Regions from separate parts of the Variovorax sp. HW608 genome, predicted to be linked through region 3. Evidence: predicted binding sites of a transcription regulator. Region 3 holds the regulator's gene; each other region holds the start of a gene.
What was found. The regulator FNR, encoded in region 3, switches genes on or off when oxygen is low (the NO sensors DNR and NnrR bind a similar motif). The targets are predictions, from matches to a motif close to TTGATNNNNATCAA.

Region 1 (4,183 bases), 1.2 Mb from region 3:
TCGGCGGGGCGTCGGGGTTGTAGCCGAACTGCGTCGAGAACAGCGTGGCATCGCTCACCAGCCGGCCGCTCACGCCGCCGAGCGCAGGCGACAGCGCGAGGAAGGTGGGGAACAGCTTGGCCTCGTCGCGGGTGTTCCCCGCCAGGACCGGTACCCGCAGGTAGTTGCCGGCCTGGATCGCGGCGATCGGATTGACCGGCACCACGATGCCGTCGGGAATCGGGCCCGAGCCCGCCAGTCCGAGCGGCGCGAGCCGGGTCAGCAGCGTGGAGAGCAGCGTGGCCGGGCTCTTCGAGCGCAGATAGGCCGCGATCTGCGCCGGCGTCTGGCTGGCCACGTAGGCTGCGGCGGACGCGGCATCGGTGGCGAGGCCGTCGGCGATGAGCTGATTGGCGAGCAAGGCGCTGCCCTGGGCGGCATAGACCGATTGCGGATTGAGCGTCGGAATGCGCCCCGGCGCCAGATTGGCCGCCAGCGAGATGCCGCCGCTGAGCGGCACCAGGCGGTGGAAGAGCGGCTGACGGGCGCTCGTCACCAGCGGGGAGGTCTGCAGCGCATAGACGTTGATGGCGCCCGCTGACTGGCCCATCAAGGTGATGTTGCGCGGATTGCCCCCGAACGCCTCGATATTGCCGCCAACGAATTCGAGCGCCTTGACGATGTCGAGCAGCGCGAAGTTGCCCGAGTCGCCCACGCCGTTGGTGCCGGACTTGAACTGCGGCAGATCGAGGAAGCCGAAGATGCCGAGCCGGTAGTTCACGGTCACCACGACGGCATTCGCGGCCTTGGCGAGCGCGGCCCCGTCGTAGACCGGGTCCGCGGTGTAGCCCGACACGTCGCTGCCGCCATGAACGAAGACGATCACCGGCAGGCCGTCGCCGTTGCCCTCGTCCTGCCCCTGGTCGTTGTCCCTGTTGCCGCCCTGGCGCTTGTCCCTGGCCGGACGCCAGATGTTGAGGTACAGGCAGTCCTCGCTGCCCACCGCCTGGTTCAGCGTGGTGCCGATCGTCGCGTCGTAGCGGTTGTTGGCGCCGGGGCCGTAGATGCGGCCGTACTGCGCGCACGCGTTGGCGAACTGCTGGGTGGCCTTGGGCTGGCGCCACCGGTCCGGGTCGACCGGCGCCTTCCAGCGCAGGTCGCCGACCGGTGGCTTCGCGAAGGGCACGCCCTTCCAGGCCAGGGTCCCCGAGCGATCCGAATCGTCGATGCCGACGACCGTCCCGAAGCGCGTTTCGCGCTCGACGTCCGCGTTGCCGTGCGCCCAGCACGGCGTCTGAGAAAGAAGCGCGACACACCCCGCCACCAAGCCGGCCTTGAGCATCATGGTCTTGTCCCCTCCAGAAGGGCGCAACGGTAAGGGCTCGCGGGTGGAGGGGGCTACGGGGGGAAACCCGACTCGCTTCGATCAGCAGTCCAAATCCCTTTAAACAGACCTCAGCGATTGCGCGCATTACAATTCGGCTTTCAGTAAGGAGGCCTCGATGACAGAGTCCACCATCACCGTCAAGGGCCAAACCACGGTTCCCGCCGAGGTGAGAGCTTTGGTGCATGCCAAGCCTGGAACCCGGCTGGTCTGGTCCGTGATGCCGGATGGCACCATCATCGTTCGGGCCAAGACCAAGTCCATCCTCGACATGGGCGGCATGCTGAAAGCCCGGAAGGGCAAGCGCGTTGGCGTCGAGGAAATGAACCCCTGGCGCTGATGCCGGCGCTCGATACCAACGTCCTGATCCGCTACGTCGTGCAGGACGATGAAGCGCAGTTGGCCGCGGCTCGCCGACTCATTCGCAAGTGCGTAGCCAATGGAGAAACGCTTTTCGTGCCGGTGACGGTCACGCTCGAGATCGAGTGGGTTCTGCGCGCCAGTTTCGGATACCCCAAGGACGAAGTGATGGGGGCCTTGTCAAGCCTGTTTTCGGCGGCCGAACTGAGCTTCGAGTCGGAGCGTGCCCTTGAAGTGGCACTGCAGCTGTACCGCAACGGCACGGCCGACTTTGCCGACTGCCTGCACATCGCTCTGGCGGCACAGGCCGGCGAGTCGCCGTTGTGGACCTTCGACAGACGCGCGGCCAAGCTCGGCGGCGCGCAGATGATGGGGCGTTGACTTTGGTGAGGACCCTCAGCCGCGCTTGGTCGCAATCAACGGCTTCACGTTCGGTGCCTGCACGCGCGGCCGGCTGTCCTCGACCGCGGTGAGCGCCTCCACCTGCTGCATGCTCGCGAGGCTGCGCCGCGTGAGGTCCTGGTAGGTCTTCGTGCCTTCGAGCTTCCAGGCGATTTCCTGATCGCTCAGTTCGCGGATCACCTTCGCGGGCATGCCCGCGGCGAGCGAGCGCGGCGGGATCTTCTTGCCGGCGGGCACGAAGGCGCAGGCCGCGAGGATCGCGGCTTCGCCCACTTCGGCTTCGTCCATCACGACCGCGTTCATGCCCACCAGCGCATTGCGCCGCACGATGCAGCTGTGCAGCACCGCGCCGTGGCCGATGTGGCCGTTCTCCTCCACCACCGTGTCCTGCTGCGGAAAGCCGTGGACCACGCAGGTGTCCTGCAGGTTGGAGCCGCGTTTGAGCTCGATGCGGCCGAAGTCGCCGCGCAGCACGGCGCACGGGCCGACGTAGCACTCGGGCCCCACGATGACGTCGCCGATCAGCACGGCGGTGGGGTGCACGTAGGCGCTCGGGTCGATGACCGGCACCACGCCTTCGATGGAATAGCAGGGCAAGGTTGTCTCCTGTTGGCGGGGCTGTTACGGGCTGTTTCCAGCCAAGGGTTAACCCTGCGCAAGTTTGACTTGCATCAGGATTGGTGATGATCTTATGATTCACCGACCGGTCGGTCAACAATACTTTTGACACAGATCAAGACCCGCCCGGCGCCCGAATCCCGTTCCCACGACTGGAGACACAGCTTGTCCGACGCACTCGTCCTCGCCTCGCAGGACGGCCCGGTTCTGACGCTCACGCTCAACCGGCCCGCCGCGCTCAACAGTTTCAATGGCGCCATGCATGAAGAGCTTCGCGCCGCGCTCGATGCCGCGGCGGCGGATGCCGCCGTGCGCTGCCTGGTCCTCACCGGCGCCGGCCGCGGCTTCTGCGCCGGGCAGGATCTGGCCGATCCGATGGTCGCGCCGTCGCCCGCCGGCGAGCCGCCCAAGGACCTGAGCCGCGCCATCGCGCTGCACTACACGCCGCTCGTGAAGCGCATCAAGTCGATGCCGGTGCCGGTGATCGCGGCGGTCAACGGCGTGGCGGCCGGTGCGGGCGCGAACCTCGCGCTCAACTGCGATCTGGTGCTGGCCGCGCAATCGGCCAGCTTCATCCAGGCCTTCGCGAAGATCGGCCTCGTGCCCGACACCGGCGGCACCTGGCTGCTGCCGCGCATCGTCGGCCGCGCCCGCGCGCTGGGCCTCGCGATGCTGGGCGACAAGCTTTCCGCCGCCGAAGCCGAACGCATAGGCCTCGTCTGGAAGTGCGTCGACGACGCCGCGCTCGCCGAGGACGCCCGCAAGCTCGCGGAGCGCCTCGCCGCCATGCCCGTGAAGGCGCTGGCCGCCACGCGCGCCGCCATCGATGCCGCGCAGCACTTCACGCTCGACCAGGCGCTCGATCACGAAGCCGCGCTGCAGGCCGAGCTGGGCCGCGCGCACGACTACCTCGAAGGCGTGGCGGCGTTCGGCGCGAAGCGCGCTCCCCGATTCACCGACCGCTGATCCCCACGATGACCACTGAACACACTCCGCAGCAGACCGCCGACCTGGTCCGCGAACGCATGTTCGCCAACGACCGCGCCGCCCGCAGCCTCGGCATGGAAGTCACCGAAACCACGCCCGGCAAGGCGACCGTCACCATGACCGTGCGCCAGAACATGCTCAACGGCCACGACATCTGCCACGGCGGCCTGATCACCACGCTCGCCGACACCGCCTTCGCCTACGCCTGCAATTCGTACAACGAACTCACCGTGGCCTCCGGCTTCTCGATGGACCTGATGGCGCCGGGCCGCGAAGGCGACGTGCTCACCGCATGCGCGTTCGAAGTCTCGAAGGCCGGCCGCACCGGCGTCTACGACTGCGACATCACCAACCAGCGCAACGAGCGCATCGCGGTCTTCCGCGGCCGTTCCTACACCCTCAAAGGCAAGCCGGCCGTCGCCGCGTGAGCCGCCACCAGGAGACATCCATGCT
Region 2 (4,183 bases), 3.1 Mb from region 3:
GTTTCGCGCGAATGAGGCAGTCGTACGCCTCGACATTGACCTTGCCGCGATCCTGCCGACGCGCCCTTTCGCTGCCGGTGAGGGTCACCTCGAGCGTATGGACGATCTTCCGCGTCACTTCGTCCTGGACCAGGAAGATGTCCTCGAGGTCCCGGTCATAACGTTCGGCCCAGATGTGGCCGCCGGATTCGGCATCGATGAGTTGCACATTGATGCGCACCCTCATGCCGGCCTTTCGCACGCTGCCTTCGAGCACATGTCGCACACCCAGCTTCCTTCCGACGTCCTTGATGTCGACGCTTTGCTTCTTGAAGGTGAAGGACGAGTGGCGGGCGATCACGAACAGGCCGGATATCTTGGAGACGTCGGTGATGATGTCTTCCGTGATGCCATCGGCGAAGTACTCTTGGTCGGGGTCTCCGCTCATGTTGGTGAACGGCAGCACCGCGAGCGAGGGCTTGTCAGGCAGACGCAGCACCGGCGCAGACGATGGCGACGCCGCCGCGGGGACATCCACCGATGGCCTCGCGGGCGCCACCTTGAAGGCCCGCACTGGATGGCCGATGTTCTTCACCTGCTGTTCGCCCTGATCGACAAACTCCGCACTGACCTTGCTCCTCACGGCCCCGTGCACTGCGTCCGAAACGGTGATGCCGCCCGGTTCGGCCAGCGCCTGCAGCCGCGCTGCAATGTTCACCCCGTCGCCGTACACCGTGCCGTCCGGCTTCTCGATCACGTCGCCCATGTGAACGCCGATCCGAAAGCGCATCTGCCGATCCCGGGGCGCGGCGTCGCAGGACACGCTTAGCTCATGCTGAACAGCAACGGCGGCGGCGACCGCTCCGGCCGCGGTGTCGAACACGGCGAGCACCGAGTCGCCAGCCATGTCGATCACACGGCCATGGTTCGACTCGATCTGAGCTCGAAATACCGTGCGCGCCGCATCGAGCGCGGCCACGGTCGCGCGGTCGTCGATCGCCATCAGGCGTGAATAGCCCGCCGCATCCGTGGCGAGGATCGCTGCCAGGCGCTGCTTGAGACCAGACCCGTTCACACCCGTCGAACCCTATGCAAGTTGCCGATGAATGTTACGCTCCGCGCGGCCAATCGCATGCGAACGTGTCGGATTGCGCGGCAGCCTCATCCTGCTGTTGGGGCTGGGAATGTTGGCCTGGCCCGCCCGCTCAGTGCCGAGCCCGCAGCCTGTGCGGAATCAGGTCCCCACCATTTCGCGGTAGGCGTGCCAGCTGGCATGCGCGAGCCACGGGAACGTCACGATGAGCCCGAGCATGAATGTCGCGAAGCCAAGGGCCGTCAGGGTTGCGATCAAGGCCGCCCACAGCAGCATGGCGCCCGGATTGCGGGCGCAGCATCGCAGGCTGGTCAGCGCCGCGGTAATCACGTCCACAGGCCGATCCATCAGCGACGGCACGCTGACGACACCGAACGCGAAGACCAGCGCCGCCACCGTGGCGCCCACGGCGAGGAAGGCAAGCACCAGAGTGGCCGGCTGGCCCGACAGGAGCAGCGCCGGAGGCAGGTGCGGCACCTGCTGCACCTGCTCGGTGAAGAACAGTGCGAAGACGATGGCCGCCAGGCGCTCCCAGGCCAGGTACGCCAGCGCAAGCACCAGACCGAACAGCGCAATCGAATCGGCGTTGCCTTGCCAGGCGCGGAAGGCCTGTGTGGTGTCCGGCGCGGCGGACTGCTCCCGCTGGCGCGACAGGGCATACAGCGGCATCGCGACGAAGGGGGCCACCAGCAGGAATCCTCCGAGCAGCGCTGGCGCGAGGTAGGTGGCCTGCCAGGTCGCCGCCATCAGGATCAGGCCGACGACAGCCACTACGGCACCGATGCCGAAGCTCACGCCTGGACGGAACGCCAGATCCCGTGCACCCATCCACAGCCAGGCGAAGGGCCGCAGCGCGCCGACCCGACGCACCGCAGGCGCCTCCAGGGAGGATTGACTGTCGAGCGGGTGTTCCATCGCGCACACTCCTTCTTGACGTCGTGCCATCGGCACCATGACCAGCATAGCCAGTCCGCATCGCCGCGGTTTGACGCCGATCAAGTCCTGCATCCTGGCGGAGATAATGTGCGGCCAGGTGCCGACGTCATGCGATGAGCCGCCTGCGACCACCTCACCTCCCTGGAATGTCCCCCACGAACAAGGCTTCAAAAGCCCCAGACCTGAGCACCGGCATCGGGCTCGTCCTCGTGACGACCTGCATGTTCGCCGGCAGCGATGCGACCATCAAGTACCTCGGCGGTTCGATTCCGGTGCTGGTCCTGCTGTGGGTGCGCTACATGTTCCAGACCGCCACCATGGCGGGATGGCACTTGCTGCGGGGCGGGCCGCTGAAGATCCGAAGCCGGGTCCCCATGCTGCAGTGTCTGCGTGGCGCCTTGCTGCTGTGCAACTCGGCGGCTTCCTTCTACGGCGTCCAACGCCTTCCGCTGGCCGAGTTCACCGCGCTCATGCTGCTCGCACCGGTGGCGACCACCGTGCTGGGTGCGCTCGTGCTCAAGGAGTCCGTCTCGCCGGCGCGGTGGGCCATGGTCGCGCTCGGCGTCGCGGGCATGCTGGCCGTCGTGCGGCCGACAGGCGCGGGCGCCCTGGGCTGGGGTGCGCTGCTGCCGATCGCCAGCGCGCTCTGCTATGCGGCCTTCCAACTGGTGACGCGCCGCATCGCCAGCGCGGACGATCTCGTCGTCACGAACCTTCTCTCGGCGCTGCTCGTGACTTCGGTACTGGGCGCGGTGCTGTGGGCACTCCCACTCGATCTCGCACCGACGCTTCGCCTCGCGAGCGGCAAGCAGTGGGCCCTGTTGCTGCTGATGGGCACGTTCGCCACCGCAGGCCATGTCTGCATGGCGGGCGCCGTGCGGGTCGCTCCGCTGTCGGTGCTGATGCCCTTCGCCTATGCGCAGATCGTCTTCGCGACGGCGATCGGGTGGCTGCTGTTCGCCCATGCGCCGGACCTGTGGGCGGTCGCAGGCATCTGCCTCATCGGGCTGGGCGGCATCGGAACCGTGTGGCTGAACGGCCGACCGGCTTGAACCCGCCGTGGCCCGCGTCCGGATGATCGGACAGGTTTTGCAGACGCGCGGCCCGATCGGGTTCGCCTCGCGCTTCGATCATCGAAACTCCTTCAACGACATCGATAGAGGTCATCATGCAAAGCGCTCCCTCTGCAAATCCGTACGCCAAGGTCATCGAGAATTCCAGGCGCGTCCGCTGGGACATCGACAGCGATGTCATCCGCAACCGGCGATTCGATCTCGACAAGACCTTCCTGCCGGCCGGCCTGTCGCTGGTGAACGAACTGGACTTCATGACGCCGGACGATCGCCGCCTGCTGAGCCAGGTGCAGGGCCGGAGCTACGCCTACATCTTCGGCCTGGTGGAACGCTTCATCGGCGCCAAGATGCTCGAGATCAGCCGCCAGCACGCACTGGGCGACCAGGCGGCCCTCGAAGCGCTGGTCCGCATGACCGACGAGGAACTGAAGCATCAGAAGCTGTTCCGGCGCATGGAATCGATGATGGCCGACGACATGCCGGCGGGCTACATGGCCACCGCCGACCCCGACGCGGTCGCCGCGGCCGTGCTCGGCAAAAGCACCTGGTCGGTGCTCGCGCTGACGCTGGACATCGAGCTCTTCACGCAGGCCCACTATCGCGCCAGCATCGAGCCGGAGGACGACCTGTGCGCGCTGTGGAAGGACGTCTTCCTGGCCCACTGGAAGGAAGAGTCGCAGCACGCGCAACTGGACGAGCTGGAATTCCTTCGCGAGGACGCGCACCTCAGCGCCGCCGAACGCGATGCCGCTGTCGGCGACCTGATCGACCTGGTCGTGGCAGTGGACGGGATCCTCGTTGCGCAGGCAGGCGCCGACGCGAGCTACTTCGCGTCGATCGCGGGCATGCGCTACGACGATGCGCAGCGCGCCGCCATCGCCGATGGGGTCCTGAAGGCCTACCGCTGGCAGTACATCGTGTCGGGCGTGACGGCGCCGCGCTTCCAGAAGATTCTTTTCGGCGTGCTGGACGACCGGCAGACCGCCAGGGTGACGCAGGCATTGCAGCCGCTGCTCCATGCGATGCCCGCGTCGTCGCCCGGCATGACGCGCCATTAACCGCAAGGTTCGCGAGGGGCCACGATCTGCAGTGCGTGGTCATC
Region 3 (4,183 bases):
CCGCTCCCGGCTGCGAAACCGGCCATCACCATCGCACCCTGGACGGGGCCATCGGCCAGCGCCGCCAGCATCAGCGCAGAATACAGCAGGCCGCACGGCATCAGGACCCAGAGCGCACCCGCCGCCAGCACGCCTGCCGGCGATCCGGTCAGCGGCCGAAGCCGCGCCTGCAGCGTGCGCCCGGCCCGATGGGCCCAGACCGGCTGGCGGCCGAGCACGGCGAGCGACAGCCCCCACACGAGCACCGCGACATGCAGCAGCACCCAGAACGGCCGCATGGCCGCGATACGGTCGCTGGTGAATCCGATGCCCTGCATGGCCACCGCGGCGATCGCGCCGGCTGCGGCGTAGCTCAGCATGCGTCCTGCGTGGAATGCCAGCGTCGCCCCCTGCCCGTGCATGCCCAGGCCGGTCAGCGCAGCGGCACCGCCTTCGGGCGCTCGCACGATCCGGATGACGCCAGCGCAGGCCGCGCCGCACATCGCGACGCAGTGCGGCCCGCCGGCCAGCCCCATGAGGAGCCCCGCTCCGAGCAATCCGGTCTGCATCCTTCAGACGATCCGCGAGAAGCGCGACCGGTTGCGATCGGCCTGCAGGTAGCGATCGAACGCCATCGCGATGGCGCGCACGAAGAACCAGCCGGTGGGCGTGACTTCGAGGTCGCGCTCGCTCACGCGCACCAGTCCCTGCGCGGCCAGCGGTCCGAGCGCGGCGAGCTCGTGCGCGAAATGGTCCTTGAAATCGATCAGGTGCGCGAGGCTGATGGTCTCGAAGTCCACTTGGCCCTGGCACATGATGGCCATGATCACCGCCCGGCGAAGCACATCGTCCCGTGTGAGCGCCAGACCGCGCACCACCGGAATGCGGCCCTGGTCGACCAGGTCGTAGTACTCCTCGAGCGTCTTGGCGTTCTGGCTGTAGGTCGCGCCGACGCGCCCGATGGCCGAAACGCCCAGCGCCACCAGGTCGCAGTCCGGCTGTGTGCTGTAGCCCTGGAAATTGCGATGCAGGCGGCCCTGCCGCTTGGCGATCGCGAGCGGGTCGTCCGGCAGCGCGAAATGGTCCATGCCGATGTAGACGTAGCCGGCGGCGGTGAAGGCGGCGATCGCCCGCGACAGCATCTCGACCTTGGTCTTCGCGTCCGGCAGATCCTCTGCCGCGATGCGCCGCTGCGGCTTGAAGCGCTCCGGCAGATGCGCATAGGCATAGAGCGCGATCCGGTCCGGCCGCAGGTCGCACACCTGCGCGAGCGTGCGGTCGAAAGAGGCCCGGCTCTGCTTGGGCAGCCCGTAGATGAGATCGATGTTGATCGAGCGGAATCCCAGCGAACGCGCGCTCGCCATCAGGTCGAAGACCTCGGCCGCGGGCTGGATGCGGTGCACCGCCTTCTGCACGTCCGGGTCGAAATCCTGCACGCCGAAGCTCAGCCGGTTGAAGCCGAGCCTGGCCAGCCGCTCGAGCCGGGCGCCGTCCACGGTGCGCGGGTCGATCTCGATGGATTGTTCCCGCTCCGGCGAAAGCGTGAATTCGCGCCCGAGCATCGCGAGCAGCCTGCCGAGGCCCTCGTCGTCGAGGAAGGTCGGCGTGCCGCCCCCCAGATGCACCTGGCTGACCACCGCCCCCCGACCCAGCGCAGCGACCTGCAGCGCCAGCTCGCGCTCCAGGTAGTCGAGGTATTCGACCGCCCAGTGCTTGTGGCGGGTGACGATCTTGTTGCACGCGCAGTAGTAACAGAGCGATTCGCAGAACGGCAGGTGCACGTACAGCGAGAGCGGCCGCCCGTGCATCCCGGTGGCGCTGCGCTGGTGCAGCGCCTGGATGTAGTCGTCGGCCGTGAAAGCATCCACGAATCGATCGGCCGTCGGGTAGGAGGTATAACGTGGACCGGAGACGTCGAAACGCCGCAGTACGGCAGGCGACGGCAGCTCCAGGGAAGGTGAAGCGGTCGCGAATGCAGGGAAAGAGTTCATCGCAGGCGATCAAAGGCGGTCTGCGGCCACTATGCCGCCAGGACGCTCCTCGATCATTGATGCGGATCAACACCCGCGGCCACGCCCGGCTTCAGAATCAACAACATACTCGACGTACATCAATGAAAATCGAAAACATCAAGGTTGCCTGCTCGAGCTGCAACCTGCGGGAGCTCTGCATGCCGGTAGGGCTGGATCCCTCCGAGCTCCAACGCATCGACGACATCGTGGCCAAACGGCGCAAGGTCCGCCGCCGCGAGATGCTCTTTCGCAACGGCGATCGCTTCACCTCGCTCTACGCGATCCGCACCGGCGTCTTCAAGACCCGGGTGGCGAGCCAGGACGGCCGCGACCAGGTAACGGGCTTCCAGATGGCCGGCGAGATCATCGGCCTCGACGGCATCGTCAACGACCAGCACACCTGCGACGCGGTGGCGCTGGAGGATTCCGAAGTCTGCGTGATGCCCTTCGACCGCATCGAGGAGCTTTCGCGCGAGGTGACCGCGCTGCAACGGCACGTGCACCAGATCATGAGCCGCGAGATCGTGCGCGAGCACGGCGTGATGATGCTGCTGGGCAGCATGCGCGCCGAAGAGCGCCTCGCGGCCTTCCTCCTCAATCTCGCGCAGCGCCTGCATGCGCGCGGCTTCTCGCGCTCCGAACTCGTGCTGCGCATGACGCGCGAGGAGATCGGCAGCTACCTCGGGCTCAAGCTCGAAACCGTGAGCCGCACCCTCTCCAAGTTCATGGAAGAGGGGCTCATCGAGGTCCAGCAGCGCAACCTGCGCATCGTCGATGCCGAGGGCCTGCGCCGGCTCATCACGCCGGCCGCCTGCTGATCGGCGCCGCCCACCAATCCAAGACACCTGCGGAACCGGCCCTGCCGGGCCGCTGGGTGCACCCTTCACCGCACATCGTCCGCCGGCGTCGCGGCATGGTTGCGGCCGCTCAAGGCCGGCATCAGCTTCTTGTCGGCCAGGGTCTTGTTGATTTCGATGCCCTGCCGATAGTAGTCCTCGGCGACGACCGGGTCCGGCGAGCGCATGGCCAGCCACAGCGTGACGAAGCTCGCGACCACCACCACCGCCGGACCGGCCAGGACCATCCACAGCAGCGGGTAGCGCCACCAGGGTTGGCTGGTGACTGCATCGTTCTTGTTCGTTGCGTTCATCGTCATCTCCTTGAATCGCATCAACGGGGCACCATGAAGGTCGCCTTCTCCGAAACCTGCGCCCCGCCCTCGGCGGCGCGGACGTCGAAATACACCGGGTGCGAACCCGGCTCCGCGCCGCCATACGGCAGTTGGAGGCGCACCGCGACCCAGCGCGACTGCGCAGGCCCCACTTCCACAGGCTGTTCGGGCGACGCGCGCAGTCCGTCGAGACCGCGAGCCTCGATGCGGTAGTGCTGCGTCTTTTCGGTCGCGTTCATGATCTGCAGGCGGTACACGTTCTCGATCCGGCCGCCTTCGGCGATGCGCGCCAGCGTGCCGCGATCGCGCACCACGTCCACCTTGAGCGGCGTGCGGATCACCAGGCTGGCCAGCAGGCCGATGCACAGCGCGACCAGGACGCCGCTGTAGATCAGCACCCGCGGCCGCAGCACGCGGCGCAACATCTGCCGCGATGACCAGTGCCCCGCCATGCTGTTCTGCGTGGCGTAGCGGATCAGGCCGCGCGGCGAGGCGAGCTTGTCCATCACCGTGTTGCAGGCGTCCACGCACAGGCCGCAGCCGATGCACTCGTACTGCAGGCCCTGCCGGATGTCGATGCCGGTCGGACACACCTGCACGCACAGCGAGCAGTCGATGCAGTCGCCCTGCCCCAGCGCCCGCGCATCCGCGCCCTTGGCCCGCACGCCGCGAGGCTCGCCGCGCTCGGTGTCGTAGCTCACGATCAGCGTGTCGCGGTCGAACATCGCGCTCTGGAAGCGCGCGTACGGGCACATGTACTTGCAGACCTGCTCGCGCATGAAGCCCGCATTGCCATAGGTCGCGAAGGCGTAGAACAGCACCCAGAAGACTTCCCAGCCGCTCATGCGCGTCTGCAGGAAGTCCAGGCCGAGATCGCGTATCGGCGTGAAGTAGCCGACGAAAGTGAAGCCGGTCCACACCGCGATGCCGAGCCACACCACGTGCTTGAACCACTTCTTGACCAGCTTCTCGATCGAGAGCTCGCCGTCGTCCAGCCGCATGCGCGCGGCGCGGTTGCCTT
Region 4 (4,183 bases), 260 kb from region 3:
TCGATCATGAGGTCATTGACCACCGAGCTCACGCCGGGCGCCGACCAGGCCGCGCCCTGCACCGCGTTGAGTTCCGCCCAGGAGTGGACCCTGCCTTTGAGGCGGACCTCGGAGCCCTCCACCGTGACCTGGATGTGGCCGGCTTCGCGGTCGGCCTGGCGCGACAGGGCGTCGTGAAGCCGCTTCTCGATATCGACCACCTTCACCTTCGGAATGATCCTGATCGCGTTCGTGACGCCGGTGACGCCCATCAGGTTGCGCACCGCCTTCTCGGCGGCCCGGCGCTGGTAGTCCCACTCGACTTCGCCGTTCAGGGTGACCCAGCCGTTCTCGACCTCCGGCTTGATCGTGGCGGCCGGCACGAGCGCCGACCATTCGAGGCCGCGTTCGGCCGCGAGGGCGATGTCGGCGTCGCTGCGCGTCGCGTCGTCGGGCAGCTTGACGGTGATCTCCACCGCCAGTGCCTTGACCCCCTTGACGCGACGGGCCGCGGATTCGGCGGCGTGCTTCTCGGCGTGGCTGGCGACGTGGCCCGTCAGGGTGACGATGCCGTCCGCGGCGATCACCCCGATCTGGGTCGAGTGGATCGCGGGATCCCAGTCCAGTTCGGCCTGGACGTCGCTCCTGAGTTGTGCATCGGATCGCATGTGACTTCCTTTCATGGGGTGATGGCGCCAGGATGGGCGCTTAAAGGGTGGCGGTGGCTGCTTCGAGCGGGCCAGGCCGCGGTAGGTGGTGCGAGCCGTCCGCTCAGCGAAGGCCCTCGGGCACGAAGGTCCGCACGAAGTCCAGCGACGAGACGACGCCGGCAATGCCGTTGCGGTCGCTCACGGCCACGTGGTGGATGCCGCGCTCGACCATGAGCGCGGCCACCATGGCGACCGGTGTCCCGGCGTCCACCACGACCGGCTTGTAGGTGCACATCTGCCAGGCACGGGTCGTGGCGGGATCGCGGCCCTGCGCGTGGAAAGCCACGAGATCCGCGGCGCTGATGATCCCGGCCACCTCGCGATTCGTCGGCTCGAGCACGGGGACCCAGGTCAGGTGCCGGCTGGCGAGCAGTGCCTCCACCTGGGCCACCGTGTCGTCCATGCCCACGCTGACGACGGGACGCTGCATCAGGGAGGAAATGGCTTGGCTCATGTCGACTCCTCAATGCGCCATGAGGACCGGAAGCGTCATCGAATCCAGCACGGTCCGCGTCGCCCCACCGAGCAGCAGCTCGCGCGCGCGGCTGTGCCCGTAGCAGCCCATGACGAGCAGATCGGCATCGCAGTCGGAGGCGATCGAAAGGATCGCCTCGCCGTCGCTGTCCGGCGCGAGCCTTGCGTGCTCGTGGACCCGCTCGATGCCATGCAGGCGCAGGTAGTCGCGCACGTCGATGGGCACGGAATGCCACTCGGCCCCGTCTTCCTCGACCAGATGGACGTGGTGTGCCTTCTGCAGGAAGGGAATCGCCGCCGCGAGCGCGCGCGCGCACTCGCGCGTGGGCTTCCACGCCACCAGTGCGCTGTCCGGCGAATCCGCGATCTCGCCGGCGAAGGGAATGATCAGCGCCGGACGCCCGCTGCCGATCACGACCGATTCGACGAAGTCGGCAGGAACATCGAAGCCGGTCGCATCGGCCGGATCGCGCTGGCCCAGAAAGAGCAGATCGGCGAGCAGCGCCCGGCGGGTGAAGGTCTCGATGACCGGATCGCCGTCCAGTTCGAGCCATTCGCAGGGCTGGTTCGCGAGGGCGCAGGAGCGATCGTAGGTCGCCAGCGCACGTCGGCGGTGTTCGGCCTCGATGCGCGCGTCCGGCGGCAGCGGCGGCATGCCGGGGCCCACCGGCAGCAGGGGCAGGTGGCTCGGAGCGACCGCAAACAGTGCGCTGACGCGGGCCCGCCAGGCGAGCGCGAGTCTGAGCGCGAGGTTCATGCGCACCGCGGCGCGCGCCGTGCCGTCCAGGTGCACGAGAAGGGATTGAAACGCGGTCATGGTCCTTTGCCCGTCTTTCCGGACGCGCCTCGCTGTTCGGCTACTCGATCGACAGTGCCCCGGTCGGCTGGTGGATGCGGATCGCCTCGTTTTTCGCGTCCGCCTGCTTCCCTTCGTCTTGCGCACGCACCAGCAGGACCGGCACGGGTGCGAGGCGAAGAATCTGTTCCGCGCTGCTTCCCATGACGAGCCGCGAGACGCCGCGGCGCCCGTGCGTGCCGAGCACGATCAGGTCGGCACGCCATTGCGTGGCTTCCGTGATGACGACGTCCTGGACCGGGGATTCAGAGATGACCGCGGGGTATGCCGTCGCGGTGTAGCGTTCGTGCAGCGCGGTCTCGACCTCGACGCCGGCCGCCAGTGCGCTGCGCTTCGCGTCCTCGATGACACGCGCACCGTCGTCGCGTGCGGCCTGAAGCCACTTTCCCGGCGTGCCGGACTGAGCGTCCATGGCGAGGGCCAGCGACAGGTCGTCGACGACATGGACCAGCCGCAGCCGGCCATGGGTCAGCTGGGCGAGGCGGATGGCCTCTTCGAGTCCGTGCTGCGAGACCGGGCTGCCGTCGACGGGGACCAGGATGCGTTGGTACATGGAGCCTCCTTCGGTGCGGTGCAGGTAATGCGATGCGCCCAGTATCGAAAGGGCAGCGAAGGACGCGCTTGATCTGGCGCAAACGAGGGTCATCGGGTGCCGCCCGACGAAAGACTCAGGCGCTGCGCAAGGCGTCGACCAGCACGGCCTGCATGATGCGGCGGTGGTTGTCCTGCGCGGCTTCGTCGTCGACCGCCATGTCGCCGATCCACAGGACCCAGCGGCCGGGCCCGGAGGCGTCCGCGACCGCCGCCATCTTCTCGCCGCCGCCCTCGGCGCGGGTCTTCGTGAGGATCGCGACGCCCATCGCGCGGGCCGCGGCCATGAACATCCGGGCCCGCGCCCTGCGTCCGTTGCCGATGAAGACGATCCGCCGGTCGCCCGGGCCCTGGTGCTCGCAGAGCGTCCAGAGGTCCGCGATCACCCGGGCCGGATGGGTATCGAGTTCCAGGCCGGGGAACACCGGCACGCCGGCCTGCGACTCGATCAGCCGCCGGATCGAGGCATGGAGATCGGCGCAATCGATGCCGTCGTACATGCGGCCGAGCAGACGGGCCAGCGTACCGACCTCCTCGTCTGCTTGGCGGGTCCGCGCGGGGCGGGGAAATTCCAGCATGGCCACGCGGGCGCCGATTTCCTCGGCGGCATGTTGCAGGCTCGACGGCCCGGCGGAGGCATCCGGACGCAGCAGCGCGAGGTTCTTGCCGCGCAGCGGACGCGCGGCTGCGGGCCGCCGCAGTTGCTCGGCGGTCGCAATGAGGGAGGCAATCCCGGCGGAAGACAGGGGGTCGGCCACCGGAGGTCGCACGGCATGAGAGGCGATCACGCGGCCAACGCTACGCCGGTTGCGACGGGCGGACTTGACGCCGCTCAATATCGATGCGTCCTCAAGCGCCTGACAGGCGCCCGTGGCTCATTCGATCGCCAGCGCGCCGCTGGGCAGCGTCACGCGAAGCGGCTTGCGCCCGGCCTCCGCCTCCGTCTTTTCGCCCTCGGTCGGCTGTTCGATCGCGCGCACCAGCAGGATGGGGACGGGCGCGATGCGCAGGATCTGCTCGGCGCTGCTGCCGAGGAACAGGCGCTTCGCCCCGCGGCGGCCGTGGGTGCCCAGCACGATCAGATCGGCCGGCCAGCTCGCGGCCTCCTTCGTGACGAGCTCGGGCACCGAGCCGTCGAGGTTGTCGCGCAGTATCGTGTCCGCTGCGATGCCGGCGGCCAGGGCCTTCTGCCGGCATTCGGCCAGGAGCTTGCTGCCGTTCTCGCGCAGCAGGCCCACCCAGTCGCCGACATAGCCGGAATAGGCGTCCATCGCAAAGGCGGCGGACAGCTCGTCGACCACGTGGATCAGCCGCAGCCTGCCGTTGACGAGTCGCGCCATGTCGATGGCCTGCTCGAGGCCCTGCATCGAGGTCGCGCTGCCGTCGACGGGGACGAGAATCTGCTGGTACATGGCGTGCTCCTTGTGGGTGTTCTTGAACGAGCCCCAGTATGGCGCGCAGCCCGCGATCGCGATTGACGCAGGTCAAGCGCCGCAGGGGCCGATGCCGCTTGATCCGGATCAAGCGGCAGCGATATCCGCCAAAATAGCATCGAACGACCCAGGGAGGGCAA

Region 1: VAR608DRAFT_RS34990 (phenylacetic acid degradation protein PaaY) is a predicted target of FNR. The motif match lies at 2,849-2,862, and genes of this name have one in related genera.
Region 2: VAR608DRAFT_RS14635 (DUF2189 domain-containing protein) is a predicted target of FNR. The motif match lies at 2,058-2,071, and genes of this name have one in related genera.
Region 4: VAR608DRAFT_RS30540 (universal stress protein) is a predicted target of FNR. The motif match lies at 2,641-2,654, and genes of this name have one in related genera.

What each region holds. Positions count from the first base shown of each region.
Region 1 is NZ_LT607803.1:7,386,529-7,390,711, reverse strand. It holds gene VAR608DRAFT_RS35005 (carboxylesterase/lipase family protein) at 1-1,324, opposite strand, end outside; gene VAR608DRAFT_RS35000 (AbrB/MazE/SpoVT family DNA-binding domain-containing protein) at 1,482-1,703, shown strand; gene VAR608DRAFT_RS34995 (PIN domain-containing protein) at 1,703-2,104, shown strand; gene VAR608DRAFT_RS34990 (phenylacetic acid degradation protein PaaY) at 2,120-2,722, opposite strand; gene VAR608DRAFT_RS34985 (enoyl-CoA hydratase-related protein) at 2,909-3,709, shown strand; gene paaI (hydroxyphenylacetyl-CoA thioesterase PaaI) at 3,718-4,158, shown strand.
Region 2 is NZ_LT607803.1:3,129,057-3,133,239, forward strand. It holds gene VAR608DRAFT_RS14630 (adenylate/guanylate cyclase domain-containing protein) at 1-1,054, opposite strand, end outside; gene VAR608DRAFT_RS14635 (DUF2189 domain-containing protein) at 1,214-1,987, opposite strand; gene VAR608DRAFT_RS14640 (DMT family transporter) at 2,155-3,060, shown strand; gene VAR608DRAFT_RS14645 (hypothetical protein) at 3,177-4,139, shown strand; gene VAR608DRAFT_RS14650 (AraC family transcriptional regulator) at 4,179-4,183, opposite strand, start outside.
Region 3 is NZ_LT607803.1:6,201,346-6,205,528, forward strand. It holds gene VAR608DRAFT_RS29310 (sulfite exporter TauE/SafE family protein) at 1-548, opposite strand, end outside; gene hemN (oxygen-independent coproporphyrinogen III oxidase) at 552-1,970, opposite strand; gene fnr (fumarate/nitrate reduction transcriptional regulator Fnr) at 2,030-2,809, shown strand; gene VAR608DRAFT_RS29325 (FixH family protein) at 2,875-3,141, opposite strand; gene ccoG (cytochrome c oxidase accessory protein CcoG) at 3,162-4,183, opposite strand, start outside.
Region 4 is NZ_LT607803.1:6,458,470-6,462,652, reverse strand. It holds gene VAR608DRAFT_RS30555 (BON domain-containing protein) at 1-647, opposite strand, end outside; gene VAR608DRAFT_RS30550 (CBS domain-containing protein) at 751-1,143, opposite strand; gene VAR608DRAFT_RS30545 (universal stress protein) at 1,153-1,980, opposite strand; gene VAR608DRAFT_RS30540 (universal stress protein) at 2,021-2,572, opposite strand; gene VAR608DRAFT_RS30535 (hypothetical protein) at 2,688-3,368, opposite strand; gene VAR608DRAFT_RS30530 (universal stress protein) at 3,486-4,022, opposite strand.